Regions from separate parts of the Azospirillum sp. B2RO_4 genome, predicted to be linked through region 1. Evidence: predicted binding sites of a transcription regulator. Region 1 holds the regulator's gene; each other region holds the start of a gene.

The links. Region 1 encodes PhoB, which activates phosphate uptake and scavenging genes when phosphate is short. Its sites were predicted from a motif close to TNTCATAAAACTGTCA; they were not measured.
Region 2: a site for PhoB is predicted at 1,679-1,694, ahead of PWS46_RS08955 (Na/Pi cotransporter family protein). Genes of this name have one in related genera too.
Region 3: a site for PhoB is predicted at 2,482-2,497, ahead of PWS46_RS06330 (RNA degradosome polyphosphate kinase). Genes of this name have one in related genera too.
Region 4: a site for PhoB is predicted at 1,502-1,517, ahead of pstS (phosphate ABC transporter substrate-binding protein PstS). Genes of this name have one in related genera too.

What each region holds. Positions count from the first base shown of each region.
Region 1 covers NZ_CP118485.1:2,757,679-2,761,932, reverse strand. The annotation lists gene PWS46_RS13305 (ABC transporter permease) at 1-343, shown strand, start outside; gene PWS46_RS13300 (Bax inhibitor-1/YccA family protein) at 490-1,215, shown strand; gene PWS46_RS13295 (SAM hydrolase/SAM-dependent halogenase family protein) at 1,317-2,045, opposite strand; gene phoB (phosphate regulon transcriptional regulator PhoB) at 2,210-2,914, opposite strand; gene pstB (phosphate ABC transporter ATP-binding protein PstB) at 3,010-3,756, opposite strand; gene pstA (phosphate ABC transporter permease PstA) at 3,872-4,254, opposite strand, start outside.
Region 2 covers NZ_CP118485.1:1,897,291-1,901,544, reverse strand. The annotation lists gene pth (aminoacyl-tRNA hydrolase) at 1-421, shown strand, start outside; gene ychF (redox-regulated ATPase YchF) at 525-1,625, shown strand; gene PWS46_RS08955 (Na/Pi cotransporter family protein) at 1,778-3,448, shown strand; gene PWS46_RS08950 (EAL domain-containing protein) at 3,636-4,254, shown strand, end outside.
Region 3 covers NZ_CP118485.1:1,333,365-1,337,618, reverse strand. The annotation lists gene PWS46_RS06335 (Ppx/GppA phosphatase family protein) at 1-211, opposite strand, end outside; gene PWS46_RS06330 (RNA degradosome polyphosphate kinase) at 235-2,382, opposite strand; gene PWS46_RS06325 (SixA phosphatase family protein) at 2,564-3,082, shown strand; gene PWS46_RS06320 (CHAD domain-containing protein) at 3,166-4,254, shown strand, end outside.
Region 4 covers NZ_CP118490.1:492,066-496,319, reverse strand. The annotation lists gene PWS46_RS28285 (methyl-accepting chemotaxis protein) at 1-1,472, shown strand, start outside; gene pstS (phosphate ABC transporter substrate-binding protein PstS) at 1,659-2,726, shown strand; gene pstC (phosphate ABC transporter permease subunit PstC) at 2,835-3,818, shown strand; gene pstA (phosphate ABC transporter permease PstA) at 3,823-4,254, shown strand, end outside.

The DNA of each region.
Region 1 (4,254 bases):
CGGCACGCTGGTTCTGGCCGGCGCGGTCGCCGCCGGGCATCGCCGCCGGGTCTATGATGCGGTGGTGCTGAAGGTGCTTGGGGCGACGCGCGGCGACGTGCTGCGCGCCTTCCTGCTGGAATATGGGTTGCTCGGCCTGCTGACCGCGCTCATCGCCGGTGTCATCGGCACGCTGACCGCCTGGGCGGTGCTGACGTTCCTCATGCATTGGGAATGGAGCTTCCTGCCGTCGGCGGTCGTCACCACCGCATTGCTGAGCACGGCGATCACGCTCGCTTTCGGGTTCTATGGTACTTGGCGGGCTTTGGGCCAGCCTTCGGCACCATTGCTTCGGAACGAATGATTCGCGCGTCAGAAAGCCGCAGGAAAAACGAATCGTGAAAGCTTTTTCATCTAGAAAAAGCGCTGTCGATTCCTATTGAACCGCATGGCGGACTCGCCAATATGTCCTGCGACGGGATCACCCAATTCCACCGAGGAAACCAAACCATGGCAGACCCGACCTATAACCGCTTCGCGACCGCAGGCCGCGCGACAGATCGGGGATACTTCGACGAAGGCCTGCGGCAGCACATGCTGCGCGTGTACAACTACATGGGTGCCGGCCTGATCCTGACGGGTCTGGTCGCCGCGCTCGTGTCGTCCAGCCCGGCCATGCTCCAGGCCATCTTCGGCACGCCGCTGAAGTGGGTGGTGATGCTGGCCCCGCTGGCCTTCGTCATGGTGCTGTCCTTCGGCATCCAGCGCCTGTCCTTCGCATCGGCACAGATGATCTTCTGGGCCTATTGCGGTGCCATGGGCCTGTCGATGTCGGCCATCTTCCTGGTCTTCACCGGGGCGTCGATCGCGCTGACCTTCTTCGTCACCGCCGCCACCTTCCTGGCGATGAGCCTGTACGGCTACACCACGAAGGCCGACCTGTCGAAGATGGGGTCCTTCCTGATGATGGGCGTCATCGGCCTGGTGATCGCCGGCCTGGCGAACATCTTCTTCCAGTCGCCGGCCCTGCACTTCGCGATCTCCGCCATCGGCGTGCTGATCTTCACCGGTCTGACCGCCTATGACACCCAGTCGATCAAGGAAAGCTACGCCGAGGGCTACGATCACGAGAGCACCGGCAAGCTGGCCCTGATGGGCGCCCTGACGCTCTACCTGGACTTCATCAATCTGTTCCAGTTCCTGCTGCAGTTCCTGGGCCAGCGCAACAACGACTGACCCCCGAGACGCCTGATCGGACAAGCATCGGACCAGGGCATCGGATCAAGCAACAGCCGCCCGGAAGCACCCGCTTCCGGGCGGTTTTCTTTTGGGCTTCTTCAGGTTTCCACAGTCACCGGGTCGCCGACCGCCAGCCCCAGCACCCGGTCGGCCCGCCCGCGGTTGACGGCGATCTCCGCCAGCCCGTTGGAATTCTCGTACCACAGTGGCTGTCCCGGCCCGACGGCACCGAAGGTGCGCGCTCGGGCGATGCGGGTTCCGGCGGCGATCAGCACCGCGTCGGCGGGCAGGGTGGATGCCCGCAGGCCGGTCATGGCGTTGCCGTAGACATCGACATAGACGATGCGCGGCAGCTCGTCCGGCCAGCCCGGCCGGTCGATGGCGGAGGCGGGAAGGGGGCTGCGCTCGACAGGACGGCCGGTGGCGAGGCTCGCAGCGACGGGAGCGAACAGGTCGCGGCCATGGAAGCTGGCGGACAGGTTGTCCGGGATCCAGTCGATTTTCCAGGCGTTTAGCGACGTTGCGCGGCGGGCGATCAGGGCGAACAGGCCGTTGTCGGGGCCGACGAACCAGCGCCCGTCGGCTTCCACCATCACCGGCCGCCGCTCGGTGCCGACGCCGGGATCGACGACGCTGAGGAAGACGCTGCCGGCGGGGAAGGCCGGGGCGTAGGCGGCCAGCAGATAGGCCGAAAGCTGCGGGTCGAAGGCCGGGGCGTCGGCGAACAGGTCGATGGCGGGGACGGTGGGTGCCTGTTGCGCCAACACCGCCTTCATCTGGCCGGTATAGGGGCCGGAGAGGCCGAAGTCGGTGAAGAGCAGGATCATGACGGGCAATCTCACCAGTGCCGCTGCGTTAGACCCCCACCCTAACCCTCCCCCGCTGGGCGGGGGAGGGGACAAGTGCATGTTTGGGAGAGCGGCGGCAGTCCCTCCCCCGCCCAGCGGGGGAGGATAGGTGGGGGTCTAACCTTGCATGCCCAACCTTCCCCTCACACCGACTTCGTATCCAGCGCGTAGCCCGCCGACCGCACGGTGCGGATCAGGTCCAGCTCGTCCTCTTCGTTCATCGCCTTGCGCAGGCGGCGGATGTGTACGTCGACCGTACGCGGCTCGACGTACACGTCATGGCCCCACACCAGATCGAGCAGCTGTTCGCGCGAGAAGACGCGGCCGGGATGCTGCATGAAGTGGCGCAGCAGGCGGAATTCGGTGGGCCCCAGATGTACGTCCCGGCTGTTGCGGCGTACGCGGTGGGCCGCCAGATCCATCGTCACGTCGGCGAAGGTCAGCACCTCGTCGGTCATGCCGGGGGAGGCGCGGCGCAGCACGGCGCGCATGCGGGCAACCAGCTCGGTGGGGGAGAAGGGCTTGGTGATGTAGTCGTCGGCGCCGGAATTCAGGCCGCGCACCCGGTCGCCCTCCTCGCCGCGGGCGGTCAGCATGATGATCGGGATGTCGCGGGTCTTGGCGTTGCGGCGCAGCTGGCGGCAGACCTCCAGCCCGCTCATCAGCGGCAGCATCCAGTCGAGCAGCACGATGTGCGGCGTCTGTTCGCCGGCGGCCAGCAGGGCCTCCTCGCCGTCGCTGGCGGTGGCGACGCGGAAGCCTTCCTTTTCCAGGTTGTACTTCAGCAGCGTCAGGATGTCGGCCTCGTCCTCGACGATCAGGACGAGCGGCTTGAGGGCCGCGTTCATGGTGGCTCCGTTCACAGCGCGCGTCTCGACGTTAACCGGCATGGCACAGCCTTTTCAACACAGGAGGGAAGGGGGGCGGGCATAGGGACAGCGGCTCAGCCATAGCGGCCGGTGATGTAGCCCTGGGTGCGCTCGTCGCGCGGGTTGGTGAAGATTTCCTCGGTGTCGTCGCACTCCACCATCTCGCCGAGATGGAAGAAGGCGGTGCGCTGCGACACGCGGGCGGCCTGCTGCATGTTGTGGGTGACGATGACGATGGTGTAGTTGGCCCGCAGCTCGTCGATCAGTTCCTCGATATGGGCGGTCGCGATGGGGTCGAGCGCCGAGCAGGGCTCGTCCATCAGGATCACCTCGGGGCTGACGGCGATGGCCCGGGCGATGCACAGCCGCTGCTGCTGGCCGCCGGACAGGCTGGTGCCGGGTTCGCGCAGGCGGTCCTTGACCTCCGCCCACAGGCCGGCGCGCTTCAGCGAGGTCTGCACCACCTCGTCCAGCTCGTCCCGTCCGGACGCGAGGCCATGGATGCGCGGGCCGTAGGCGACGTTGTCGTAGATCGACTTGGGGAAGGGGTTCGGTTTCTGGAACACCATGCCGACGCGGGCGCGCAGCTGAACCGCATCGACCGCCTTGCCATAGACGTCCTCGCCGTCCAGCGCGATCCGCCCCTCGACCCGGCAGCCCTCGACGGTGTCGTTCATCCGGTTCAGGCAGCGCAGGAAGGTCGACTTGCCGCAGCCGGACGGGCCGATCAGCGCCAGCACCCGGTTTTCCTGGATGTCGAGGTCGATGCCCTTCAACGCCTGCTTGGCGCCATAGAACACCTTCACCCCGCGGGCGGTCATCTTGGCGGGCAGGGCGGTGGCGGACGCCCGGTCCGGCTGCCGGTCGCCACGGGACCGCAGCTTCAGCGGGCTCGGGATGCCGCTTTTCATGCTGCCTGGAATGCTCATGGGGCGCTCACCACCGTCTCTCGAAAATCTTGCGCAGGATCACGGCCGCCCCGTTCAGCAGGATCAGGACGCCGAGCAGGATCAGGATCGCCGCGGAGGTGCGCTCGGTGAAGGCACGTTCCGGGCTGTCGGCCCACATGTAGATCTGCACCGGCAGCACCGTGGCGCTGTCGGTCAGCCCGTGGGGGATGTCGACGATGAAGGCGACCATGCCGATCATCAGCAGCGGCGCCGTCTCGCCCAGGGCGCGGGCCATGCCGATGATGGTGCCGGTCAGGATGCCGGGCATCGCCAGTGGCAGCACATGGTGCAGCACCGTCTGCAGGGGAGAGGCGCCGATGCCCAGCGCCGCCTGGCGGATCGACGGCGGCACCGATTTCAACGCGACGC
Region 2 (4,254 bases), 860 kb from region 1:
CGCCGGCGACAAGGTGCTGGCGCTGGAGCCCGCCACCTTCATGAACCTGTCCGGCCAGTCGGTGGTGGCGGCCCTGCAGTTCTACAAGCTGAAGCCCGAGAACGTCGTCGTCATCCATGACGAGCTTGACCTGCCCCCCGGCAGGATCCGGGTGAAGAAGGGCGGCGGCCATGGCGGGCACAACGGCCTGCGCTCCATCGACGCGCATATCGGCAAGGAATACTGGCGCATCCGCCTGGGCATCGGCCATCCCGGCAACAAGGATCTGGTCAGCGGCTATGTCCTGCACGACTTCGCCAAGGCCGACCAGAGCTGGATCGACCCGCTGCTGGATGCCGTCTCCGACAGCCTCCCCCTGATGGTGGAAGGCCAACCGGAGATGTTCATGAACAAGGTGACGGTGGCGACACAGGCGCGATAAGCCGCGGCCTGCCAGTTCTTCCCCCACTTCGCGTTTGCGCTTTGTCCCCCATCGTAGGATAAAGCGCCTCAATTCCAGAATTTCCGACGGCGAGCACCCACCCATGGGCTTCAATTGCGGCATCGTCGGCCTGCCGAACGTCGGCAAGTCGACCCTTTTCAACGCGCTGACCGCCACCCAGGCGGCCGAGGCGGCGAATTTCCCCTTCTGCACCAAGGAGCCGAACGTCGGCCGCGTCGGCGTGCCGGACCCGCGGCAGGACAAGCTGGCGGAAATCGCCAAGTCGCAGAAGGTCGTCCCGACCCAGCTGGAGTTCGTGGACATCGCCGGCCTGATCCGCGGCGCGTCGAAGGGTGAAGGGCTGGGCAACCAGTTCCTCGCCAACATCCGCGAGGTCGACGCCATCGTCCATGTGCTGCGCTGCTTCGAGGATGACGATATCACCCATGTCGAGGGCAATGTCGATCCGCTGCGCGATGCCGAGGTGGTCGAGACCGAGCTGATGCTCGCCGACATGGAAAGCCTGGAACGCCAGCTGACCAGCCTGCAGAAGAAGGCCAAGGGCGGCGACAAGGACAGCAAGATCAAGGCCGACCTGATGGAGCGTGCCCTGAAGGTGCTGCAGGACGGCAAGCCCGCCCGCGTCGTCGAGCTGTCGGACGACGAGCGGCCGGTGTTCAAGCAGTTCATGCTGCTGACCGACAAGCCGGTGCTCTATGTCTGCAACGTCGAAGAAGCCGCGGCCGCCACCGGCAACGCCTTCTCCGCCAAGGTCGCCGAGAAGGCCAAGGCCGAGAACGCCGAGGTCGTCGTCATCTCCGCCGCCATCGAGTCCGAGGTCGCGCAGCTCTCCGACCCGGCCGAGAAGGCCGAATTCCTTGAGTCGATGGGGCTGGAGGAAACCGGCCTGAACAAGCTGATCCGTGCCGGCTTCAAGCTGCTGGACCTGATCACCTTCTTCACCGTCGGCCCGAAGGAGACGCGGGCCTGGACCGTGCGCCGCAACGCCAAGGCTCCCGAGGCGGCCGGCGTCATCCACACTGATTTCGAACGCGGCTTCATCCGTGCCGAGACCATCGACTATACCAGCTTCGTCACGCTGGGGGGCGAGCAGGGGGCGAAGGACGCCGGCAAGATGCGCCAGGAAGGCAAGGAATATGTCGTTCAGGACGGCGACATCTTCCACTTCCGCTTCAACGTCTGATCAGACGGAGTTTTGAGGGAGCGGTGGCATCACCGCTCCCTTTCCACCTCCGCCGTCACCCAACTGTCATATTGTCGTAGCAATCGACACTCCCCACCCTTCAGTTAGGGGTGTGTCCTGATCGCACCTCCCATCCGACAAGAGGGGGTGCGATGCAGGCAACGCGGGTGCTGCTGGAACTGGCCGGGAATGTCGTGCTGCTCCTGTGGGGGCTGCACATGGTGCAGAGCGGGTTGACCCGTGCGCTGGGCGGCGACCTGCGCCGCATCCTGGGGGCCGGGCTGCGCAACCGCTGGACCGCCTTCCTGTCCGGCATGGGCATCACCATGCTGCTGCAGAGCAGCACCGCCACCGGCCTGATGGCGACCGGCTTCACAGCCACCGGACTGGTGTCGCTGATGCCGGCGCTGGCAGTGATGCTGGGGGCCAATGTCGGCTCCACCCTGATCGTGCAGGTTCTGGCCTTCGACGTCGCCCATGTGGCGCCGGTCCTGCTGCTGGGCGGCTTCATCGCTTTCCGCCGCGGCGCACGGACGCGCAGCCGCGACCTGGGCCGGGTCGCCATCGGGCTGGGCCTGATGCTGCTGTCGCTGCATTTGCTGCTGGCGACCATCGCCCCGGCCGAGAACGCGCCGATGCTGCGGCGGATGCTGGCGATGCTGACCGCCGATCCGGTGGTGGCGGTGATGCTGGCGGCACTGCTGTCCTGGGCCGCCCATTCCAGCGTCGCCGCCATCCTGCTGATCGCCTCGCTGGCCAGCGGCGGGGTGATCGGGCCGGAGGCGGCGGTCGCCATGGTCGCCGGCGCCAATCTGGGCAGCGCCGTCAATCCGGTGGTGGAGGGGCCGGGCGGCGATGGGCGCAACCCGGCGGCAAGGCGGCTGCCGGTGGGCAACCTCATCAACCGGCTTGTCGGCTGCCTCATTGTCGTGCCGCTTCTGGGGCCAATCACGGCCGGCTTGCAGGCGGTGTCGCCGGATGCCACGCGGCTGGCGGCCAATTTCCACCTTGCCTTCAATCTGGCGATGGCCGGGCTGTTCATCGGGCCGCTTCCCTGGTTCGCGCGGATCCTCACCCGGATGTTCCCGGAGCGGGTTGCGGTGGCCGATCCGGCAATGCCGCTCTATCTCGACCGCAGCGCGCTCCGCGTCCCCCACCTCGCCATCGCCAACGCGTCGCGTGAGGCACTGCGCATGGCCGACACGGTGGACGGCATGCTGCGCGGCGCGTTGGACGTGATCCAGAGCGACGACCGCAAGCGGGTGCAGGAGATCCGGCGGATGGACGATGTGCTGGACCGGCTGCACGACGCCATCAAGCGCTACCTCACCCAGATCAATGTCGAGGATCTGGACGAACGCGACGCCCGCCGGGTCTCGGACGTGCTGACCTTCACCATCAACCTGGAGCATGTCGGCGACATCATCGACCGCAACCTGATGGAAGCGGCCTCCAAGAAGATCCGGCGCAGGCTGCGCTTCTCCACCGAGGGGGCGGCCGAGATCGCCGGCATGCTGGAACGGTTGAGCGAAACCCAGAGTCTGGCCGCCGCCGTCTTCGTGTCGGGCGACGTCCGATCCGCCCGCGCACTGATCCACGAGAAGGAGGTGATCCGCGATCTGGAGACCAGCGCCACCGAGGCCCATTTCGCCCGCCTGCGCGCCGGCCGCAAGGAAAGCGTGGAGACAAGCGCCCTTCATCTGGACATCCTGCGCGACCTGCGGCGGATCAACGCCCATCTGGTCGCCGCCGCCTATCCGGTGCTCGATCAATCGGGGGAGCTTCTGCCCAGCCGTCTCAAACGAGGGGTGGCGCGGGCGTGACCGTCTGCTCCCGATGGGGGTATGGCGTGGCTTCCGCTTCGACCTTTTCTTGTCACCGATCCAGCCACGTTAACACTTTCGTAACCATATAAAATTCGTCAAGCTCTTTCGCGACATGGTTAACAAACCGCTCCTGTGGTTGTTATGGCAGTGAGTGCCAAGGAACGGTTGTCGAGAGGAGCGGACGGTGGCGAACACGCACGCGACGTCGAACGGACCCAATGCACAGGGGGCATCCGACGCCGGATTCGCCGAGCGGGTACGCGACGCCATCGACCGGCAGGAACTTTCCCTGGTCTTTCAGCCGCAGGCGGACGTCGTCACCAACCGCCTGACCGGGTTCGAGGCGCTGTCGCGCTGGCGCCTGTCCGACGGCACCATGCTGCCGCCCGACGTCTTCGTGCCGATGGCGGAGCAGGGGGAGGCGATCCATCTTCTGGGCGAATGGACCCTGCGGACCGCCTGCAGGGTGGCCGCCGGCTGGCTGCGCGCCGGCTATCCCGATATTCCGGTGTCGGTGAACCTGTCGGCGCGGCAGCTCGACGATCCGGGGCTGGTGCTGAAGGTGCTGGCGATCCTGGCGGAGACCGGCCTGCCGGCCGCCAACCTGAAGCTGGAGCTGACCGAAACCAGCATGTTCAGCCAAGGTGCCGACGCCCGCGAGGCCTTGCTGCAACTGCGCGGCGCCGGAATCCGGCTGGTGCTGGACGATTTCGGCACCGGCTGGTCGTCGCTGGCGACCCTGCGCCGGGTGCCGGTGGAGGCGCTGAAGATCGATAAGCAGTTCGTCCAGGCGATGGTGGAGG
Region 3 (4,254 bases), 1.4 Mb from region 1:
ACAGCACTTTCTCGTTGAACAGCGCGAGTGGCGACCGGGTCAGCCCGTCATAGACGACCAAGCGGATCGAGTTGGAACCGATGTCGATCACGCCGACGCGCTCGCCTACGTGGTCGGGCGCATAATCGGGCACGGCGGCCATGCCGAATCCGGCGGCACCCGCCTGCCCGACATCGCCGGGGATGGCGGCCGCGCGTTTGTCCTTGCTCATGCTCTCGCTCCCGTCACCCGCCCTCAGGACACCGCGTGCAGCATCAGCCGCGGCGGCGTGCGCTTGCTGCTGAGCGCGCTGCCCCGGCCGGACAGGCTGGGGTTGGTCATGAAGTAATTATGGGCGCTGAACGCGTCCGGGCCAGCCTTGATCCGATGGTACACGCCATCGGGGCCCAGCTTCCAGGTGCTTGCGTCGTCCTTCATGTTGGCGACCATGATCTGGTCGAGCACCTGTTCGTGCACCGTCGGGTTTTCGATGGGAACCAGCGTTTCGATGCGGCGGTCCAGGTTGCGGGTCATCCAGTCGGCCGAGGATATGAAGATCTTGGCCTGGTTGCTGGGCATGGGATGGCCGTTGCCGAAGCAGATGACGCGGCCATGTTCGAGGAAGCGGCCGACGATGCTGCGCACCCGGATATTCTCCGACAGCCCCTTCACGCCCGGCCGCAGGCAGCAGATGCCGCGGATGATCATGTCGATCTGCACGCCGGCCTGCGACGCCTTGTACAGCTTGTCGATAATGACCGGATCGACCAGCGAGTTCAGCTTCACCCAGATGGACGCCGGACGGCCGGCCGCGGCATGGGCGATCTCCGCCTCGATCAGGTCGGACAGGCGCTGGCGCAGCGTGATCGGCGCGATGGCGATCTTCTCCAGCACCTTCGGCGTCGCATAGCCGGTCATGAAGTTGAACATGACGGCGGCGTCGTGGCACAGCGCCGGGTCGCAGGTGAAGAAGGACAGGTCGGTGTAGATCTTCGCGGTGATCGGGTGATAGTTGCCGGTGCCGAAATGGACGTAGCTGCGCAGCGCCTTCTTCTCGCGCCGGACCACCAGCGACACCTTGGCGTGGGTCTTCAGGTCGACGAAGCCGTAGACCACCTGGGCGCCGGCGCGCTCCAGATCGCGCGCCCAGCGGATGTTCGCCTCCTCGTCGAAGCGGGCCTTCAGCTCGACCAGCGCGGTCACCGACTTGCCGGCCTCCGCCGCCTCGATCAGGGCGGCGACGATGGGGCTGTCCTTGCTGGTACGGTAGAGCGTCTGCTTGATCGCCACCACCTGCGGGTCGCGCGCCGCCTGCCGGATGAACTGCACCACCACGTCGAACGACTCGTACGGGTGATGAACGACGATGTCCTTGTGGCGGATCGCCGCGAAGCAGTCGCCGCCGAAATCGCGGATCCGTTCCGGGAAACGGGCGTTGAAGGGGCGGAAGACCAGATCCGGCCGCTCGTCGACGATCAGCTGCTTGGTGTCGGTCAGGCCGATCAGCCCATCCAGGATGAAGACGTCGTCCGACGCGACGTTCAGCTCATGGCGCAGGAAATCGCGCAGGTCGGCCGCCATGCCGCTGTCGGTGGCGAGCCGGATGACGCTGCCGCGGCGGCGGCGCTTCAGCGCGCTTTCGAAGGTGCGGACGAGATCTTCGGCCTCTTCCTCGATTTCGATCTCGCTGTCGCGCAGGACGCGGAAGACGCCGTGCGCCTTGACCTGGAACGGAGGGAACAGGCGGTCGATGAACTGCATCACCACCTTTTCCAGTTGGAGGAAACGGATGTCCGAGCCGGGCAGGCGCAGGAACCGCTCCAACTGCGAGGGCAGCGGCACCAGGGCGTCGATGTGACGGCCCTTGACCGGATCATGCAGCTGCAGCGCCAGCGAGAATCCGAGATTGGGCAGGAACGGGAAGGGGTGGGCGGGATCGACGGCGATGGGGGTCAGGATCGGGAAAATGTCGTCCAGGAACTTCGCTTCCAGCCAGTCCAGTTCGCCTTCGCTCAGGTCCTTGGGATCGACCACGGAGATGCCGGCCTCCCGCAGCTCTCCCTTCAGCGTGCGCCACATCGTCTGCTGGCTGTCCATCAGCAGGGAGATGCGCTGCTTCACCGCGGACAACTGCTGGGCGGGGGTCAGATTCTCCGGGCTCGGAGCCTTCACGCCGGCGGCCACCTGCCCTTTCAGGCCGGCGACGCGGACCATGTAGAATTCGTCGAGATTGCTGGCGGAGATCGACAGGAAGCGCAGCCGCTCCAGAAGCGGGTGATTTGGGTTGGCCGCCTCATCCAGGACGCGCTGGTTGAAGGCCAGCCACGACAGCTCCCGGTTGATGAAGCGTTCCGGTGCGTTTGGCTCGATACCGACCGAATCGAGTTCCTGGAGTTGCGTCACGTCGACCTCTGAAATCTTTGAAATCCCGAACGTCGGCGCCTGCCTTCCAGCGGTGCCGACGACGGTTATATGGTGGGCAGACAGAGTATCCCATATGCGTTACGGTTTCAGGACTCCCATTTGGCTATAGGCTGCGACCTCGCCTCCCCCTTCCCCTCCCCAGCCGCGACCGATTGCCGCCATGAAGACGCTGTTCCTGCTGCGCCACGCCAAATCCTCCTGGGACGATCCGTCGCTGGGCGACCACGACCGGCCGCTGAACGCCCGCGGCGAGAAGGCGGCCACCCTCGTCGGCAACTATCTGGCCAAGCATCACGCCCACATGGACCTCGTGCTGTGTTCCACGGCAGTGCGGGCGGTGGAGACGCGCAAGCGGGTGATGGCGGCCATCGGTGCGCCCTATCCACCGGTGGAGCATGAGCGGGGGCTTTACCTGTGCGGCGCCCGCACGCTGCTGGAACGGCTGCGCGACGCGCCGGATTCGGCGACCGGCCTGATGCTGGTGGCGCACAATCCGGACCTGCACGAGTTGGCGAACGCCCTGACCGGCAGCGGCGACCATGGGCTGCGTCATGCGCTGGCCGACAAGTTTCCGACCGGCGCCTGCGCCGTTCTGGTCTTCGAAACGCTGCATTGGGCCGACCTGGAACTGGGGGCGGGGCGGCTGGCGGATTTTGTGCAGCCGCGTAAACTCTCTTAACCTGCGGCGGCGGTTGGAGTATCCACGGAACCACCTGAGTCATTCCAGGCCGTTCCCGGCCGGATACGGGAGGATGCCGACCCTTGCCACCCGCCATTCCGCCCGCCAGCCCGTCCGCACTCCCCGATGCGCAGACCTCCACCCCCGCCGCCTTCCGCGAGGTGGAGTTGAAGCTCCATGCCGCTTCGGCGGATCTGGCGCGGGTTGCCGCCCTTCCGGCGCTGCAGGCGCTGGCCGATGGGCCGGCGGCGACGCAGCGGCTGCGCACTGCCTATTTCGACACCCCCGACCTGAAGCTGGCCGCCAACGGCGTGGCGTTGCGCGTGCGGCAGGAGGGCGAGCGTTTCATCCAGACCCTGAAGACCGTCAACAGCGCCAGCACCGGCGATTCCGCCGCCGTGGCGGTGCGGCGGGAATGGGAGTGGATCGTCGCGGGCGAGGCGGTGGACACCGGTGTGCTGAGCGATCCCGCCGTCGCCGGGCTGGTGCCGGCGGCAGCGCTCGACACGCTGGATTGCCTGTTCATCACCGATTTCCGCCGCACCACCCTGCTGCTTCGTCCCGATCTGCTGACGGCGGTCGAACTGGCGGTGGATGACGGCGCCATCTATGCCGGCGGCAAATCCCTGCCGGTCGGCGAGGTGGAACTGGAACTGAAGGCCGGGAAGGTCGCCAGCCTGTTCGATCTGGCGCTGACCCTGCAGGCCGCCATCCCCATGCGCATCGGCACCGAAAGCAAGGCGGAGGCCGGGCTGCGGCTGGTTACCGGCAAGGCGCCGGGACCGGTGGAGGCCGAGCCGCTCGGCCTGTCGCCGCTGACCACGGTGGCGGAGGCCTATCGCCACATCCTGCGGCAGGCGTTGCGCCAATTCCTCGCCAACGAATCCTGCGCGCTGGCCGGCGGCGATGTGGAGGGGCTGCACCGTATGCGCGTGGCCTTGCGCCGTCTTCGCATCGCCCACCGCTTCTTCGCGCCGCTGGTCGCCTCGCCCGAGGCCGACCGGCTGGTGGAGGAAAGCCGCGCGCTCGCCAAGCGGCTGGGGCCGGCGCGGGGGTGGGACGTGCTGATGTCCGGCGTCATCGACCCGCTTCTCGCCGATCCGAAGGCGGCGCCGGGCATCGACCGCGCTGCGCTGGAGCAGCTGGCCATGCTCGCCCGGAGCGCCGGGGCC
Region 4 (4,254 bases), on a different replicon from region 1:
CCGAGGCCGGCAATGCGGAAACGCCGGCCCGCCTGACCGCCGCCCGCCGCACGCTCGATCCGCTGGCGGCGACGATCCGCGGCACCTTGCAGGACGCCGGCGACGATCTTGGCGCGGAGGTCCGCCGGCTGGCGGAGCGGCTGCTGGCGCTCGGCTTCGGCGACGACGGCATTCTGGCTCTGCGCGGCGGCGAACTGGCAGCCTATGCCGAGAACGCCACGCTGATCGACAGCAACCGCAGCACCGGCGCCGCCCTGACCGCGATGGTCGACGGGCTTGTCCAATCGGCCGAGCGCGCGACCGCCGACGGTGCCGCCGCCGCCCATGACGCGCTGGAGCGCACCAACGAGATCCAGTTCCTGCTGGCGACCGCCGGCGTGCTGCTGGCCGGGCTGATCGTCTCGCTCTATGTCGGGCGCCGCGTCGTCGGCCGGATGGAGGCATTGGCCGACGCCATGCGCCGGGTCGCCGACGGTGACCTGACGGTGGAGCAGAAGGCCGACGGCAACGACGAGATCACCGACATGGCCCGCGCCCTGTTCGTCTTCATCGCCAATGCCCGCGCCATGGAAGAGGCGCATGAAAAGGTGGAGGTCGAGCGACGCAACGCCGCGTCGGCCCGCCGCACCAGCATGCTGGAGATCGCCGACCAGTTCGAACGCAACGTGCTGAGCAGCGTCGAGACCCTGGCCGAGGCGGCGAGCGTCATGGCCGCCCGCGCCCGCTCGCTGACCGATATCGCCGCCAACGCCAACGACCGCGCCGAGGCCGCCATGCAGTTGTCCGGCGAGATGGCGGCGGGGATCCAGCAGGTGGCGACGGCCGCGTCGGAAATCTCGCAGTCCATCGCCGAGATCAGCAAGCGCACCGGCGAATCGGCCCGCATCATTGGCGACACCGCAGCCGGGGCGGAGCAGGTGAAGGCGACCGTCGCCGACCTGTCGAGCACGGCGGGCGAGATCGGCACCGTCGTCGGGCTGATCGACGAGATCGCCGGCCAGACCAACCTTCTGGCGCTGAACGCCACCATCGAGGCGGCGAGGGCAGGGGAGATGGGCCGCGGCTTCGCGGTGGTCGCCGGGGAGGTGAAGGCCCTTGCCGGCCAGACCGCCCAGGCGACCGCCGAAATCGCCCGCCAGATCGCCGCGACCCAGGCGGCCAGCCGTGAAACGGCGGAGGTTGTGGCGACCATGACCGGCAGCGTCCAGCGCATCGAATCCAACGCCTCGGCCATCGCCGCGGCGGTGGAGGAACAGGCGACCATCACGTCGAGCATCGTCGACAGCTCCCACCGCGTCGCGGTCGGCACCCAGGCGGCCTCCGACCATGTCGCCGGCCTGTCGGAGGCCGCGGCCAAGGTGCGCGCCCAGGCCGGCGACGTGCTGCAGGTGGCGGAAAGCCTGTCGCACGAGGCGACCAGCCTCGGCTCCGCCGTGCATCTGTTCCTTCAGGAAATCCGGGCCGCGCGATGAGCGTGCGGCTTCGGGCAAGAGCGGGTCGGTTTCATAAAACTGACACGTAAACAAAACAAACCCGTCACTGGCGGCGGCTATGGTCACCGCGACGAAGAAGGCGGGTTACGACGTCCGGCCGAGGCCGGGCCTTTCTCCAACCCAACGACACCGTCCAAACCTATCGGGAGTTTTGCCGTGAAAACCATGACTTCGGCGTTCGTTCGCTGCGCCGCCTTCGGTGCCCTGGCCGCTCTGTCCGTGTCGGTCGCCCCGCTGTCGGTCGCCTCGGCCGCCGACATCTCCGGCGCCGGTGCCACCTTCCCGTACCCGATCTATGCCAAGTGGGCCGACGCCTACAAGAAGGACACGGGCACGGGCCTGAACTACCAGTCGATCGGTTCGGGCGGCGGCATCAAGCAGATCAAGGCCAAGACGGTCACCTTCGGCGCCTCGGACATGCCGCTGAAGCCGGAGGATCTGGAGCAGGCCGGTCTGATCCAGTTCCCGATGATCATGGGCGGCGTCGTTCCGGTCGTGAACCTGAAGGGCATCAAGTCCGGTGAAGTGAAGCTGTCGGGCACCGTTCTCGCCAACATCTACATGGGCGAGATCACCAAGTGGAACGACCCGCAGATCAAGGCGCTGAACCCGAACGTCAACCTGCCGAACACCGCCATCGCCCCGGTGTACCGTTCCGACGGGTCGGGCACCAACTTCCTGTTCACCGACTACCTGTCGAAGACCAGCCCGAAGTTCAAGACCCAGATCGGCGCCAACACCTCCGTCCAGTGGCCGGCCGGCATCGGCGCCAAGGGCAACGAAGGCGTGGCCAACATGGTCAAGCAGACGGACGGCTCGGTCGGCTACGTCGAGTACGCCTACGCCAAGCAGAACAACATCACCTACCTCGATCTGCAGAACAAGGACGGCAAGACCGTCACGCCGAAGATCGAGGCCTTCCAGGCTGCCGCCGCCAACGCCGACTGGGCCAACAGCAAGGGCTACTACGTCCTGCTGACGGACGAGCCGGGTGCGGAGAGCTGGCCGATCACCGGCGCCAGCTTCATCCTGATGTACAAGAACCCGCAGGACGCCTCGGCTTCCGCCGAAGCGCTGAAGTTCTTCGACTGGGCCTATAAGAACGGCGACAAGATGGCGACCGAGCTGGACTATGTCCCGATGCCGGACTCGGTGGTGTCGCTGGTCCAGAAGACCTGGGCGCAGACCATCCAGGCCGACGGCAAGCCGGTCTGGACCGCGTCGGCCAAGTAACCACGGCCAACCGACCTCGGGCGGGCCGGCGGACGGCTTGCCCGAGGGCATGATCGCCGGTGGGAACGGAAATTGCGCCGTTCCCACCGCACGCCTCACGGAGCGGCCATGACCGAGATCGCGCTGACCTTGACCGACGCACACGCCTCCACCGCCCGACGGGCCCGCCGCCAGCGCCTGCAGGATGCGGCCTTCCGCAACGCCACCCTCGCATTCGCGCTGCTCGTCCTGCTGATCCTGGGCGGCGTCACGGTTTCCCTGATCGACGGCGCGCTTCCGGCACTGCGTGAGTTCGGCTTCGGATTCGTCGGAACCGAAGTCTGGAACCCGGTGACCGAGCAATTCGGCGCGCTCGCCCCGATTTACGGCACGCTGGTCACCTCCCTCATCGCCATGGCCGTCGGCATTCCCGTCAGCTTCGGCATCGCGCTGTTCATCACCGAGATGTGCCCGGCCTGGCTGAAGCGCCCGCTCGGCGTCGCCATCGAGCTGCTCGCCGGCATCCCCAGCATCATCTACGGCATCTGGGGCCTGTTCGTCTTCGCCCCCTTCATGCAGTCGACGATCCAGCCCTTCCTGATCAACACGCTGGGCCAGATCCCCGGCATCGGCAACCTGTTCATGGGCCCGCCCTATGGCATCGGCATCCTGACCGCCGGCCTGATCCTGGGCATCATGGTGCTGCCCTTCATCACCTCCATCACCCGCGACGTCTTCGAGACGGTTCCGCCGATGGTGCGCGAATCCGCCTATGGGCTGGGCGCCACCACCTGGGAGGTGGTGTGGAACGTGGTGCTGCCCTACACCCGCACCGGCGTGGTCGGCGGCGTCATGCTGGGCCTCGGCCGCGCGCTGGGCGAGACGATGGCGGTGACCTTCGTCATCGGCAACGCGCACCGCATCAGCTCCTCGATCATGGCGCCGGGCACGACGATCTCGGCCTCCATCGCCAATGAATTCACCGAGGCGGTCGGCGACGTCTACACCGCGTCGCTGGTGGCGCTGGGCCTGATCCTGTTCCTGATCACCTTCACCGTGCTGTCGATCGCCAAGCTGATGCTGCTGCGCCTGCAGCGCAAGGCCGGAGTCTGAGGCCATGACGATGTCCAATTCCGCGACGCTGGCGACCCCCATCGGGGGGCTGTATCACCGCCGGCGCATTGCCAACAAGCTGGCGCTGACCCTGGCGCTGGGCGCCGCCGGCTTCGGCCTGTTCTGGCTGGTCGCCATCCTGTGGACGCTGCTCTACAACGGGCTGTCCGCCATCAACCTCAGCCTGTTCACCGAGAACACGCCGCCGCCGGGCGGGGAGGGCGGTCTGCTGAACGCCATCTTCGGCAGCGTCATCATGACCACGGTCGCCACCGTGGTCGGAACGCCGATCGGCGTGATGGCCGGCACCTATCTGGCGGAGTTCGGCCGCAACACCAAGCTGGCCGAGGTGGTGCGCTTCATCAACGACGTGCTGCTGAGCGCGCCGTCGATCATGGTCGGCCTGTTCGTCTACGAGGTTCTGGTCGTCCGCATG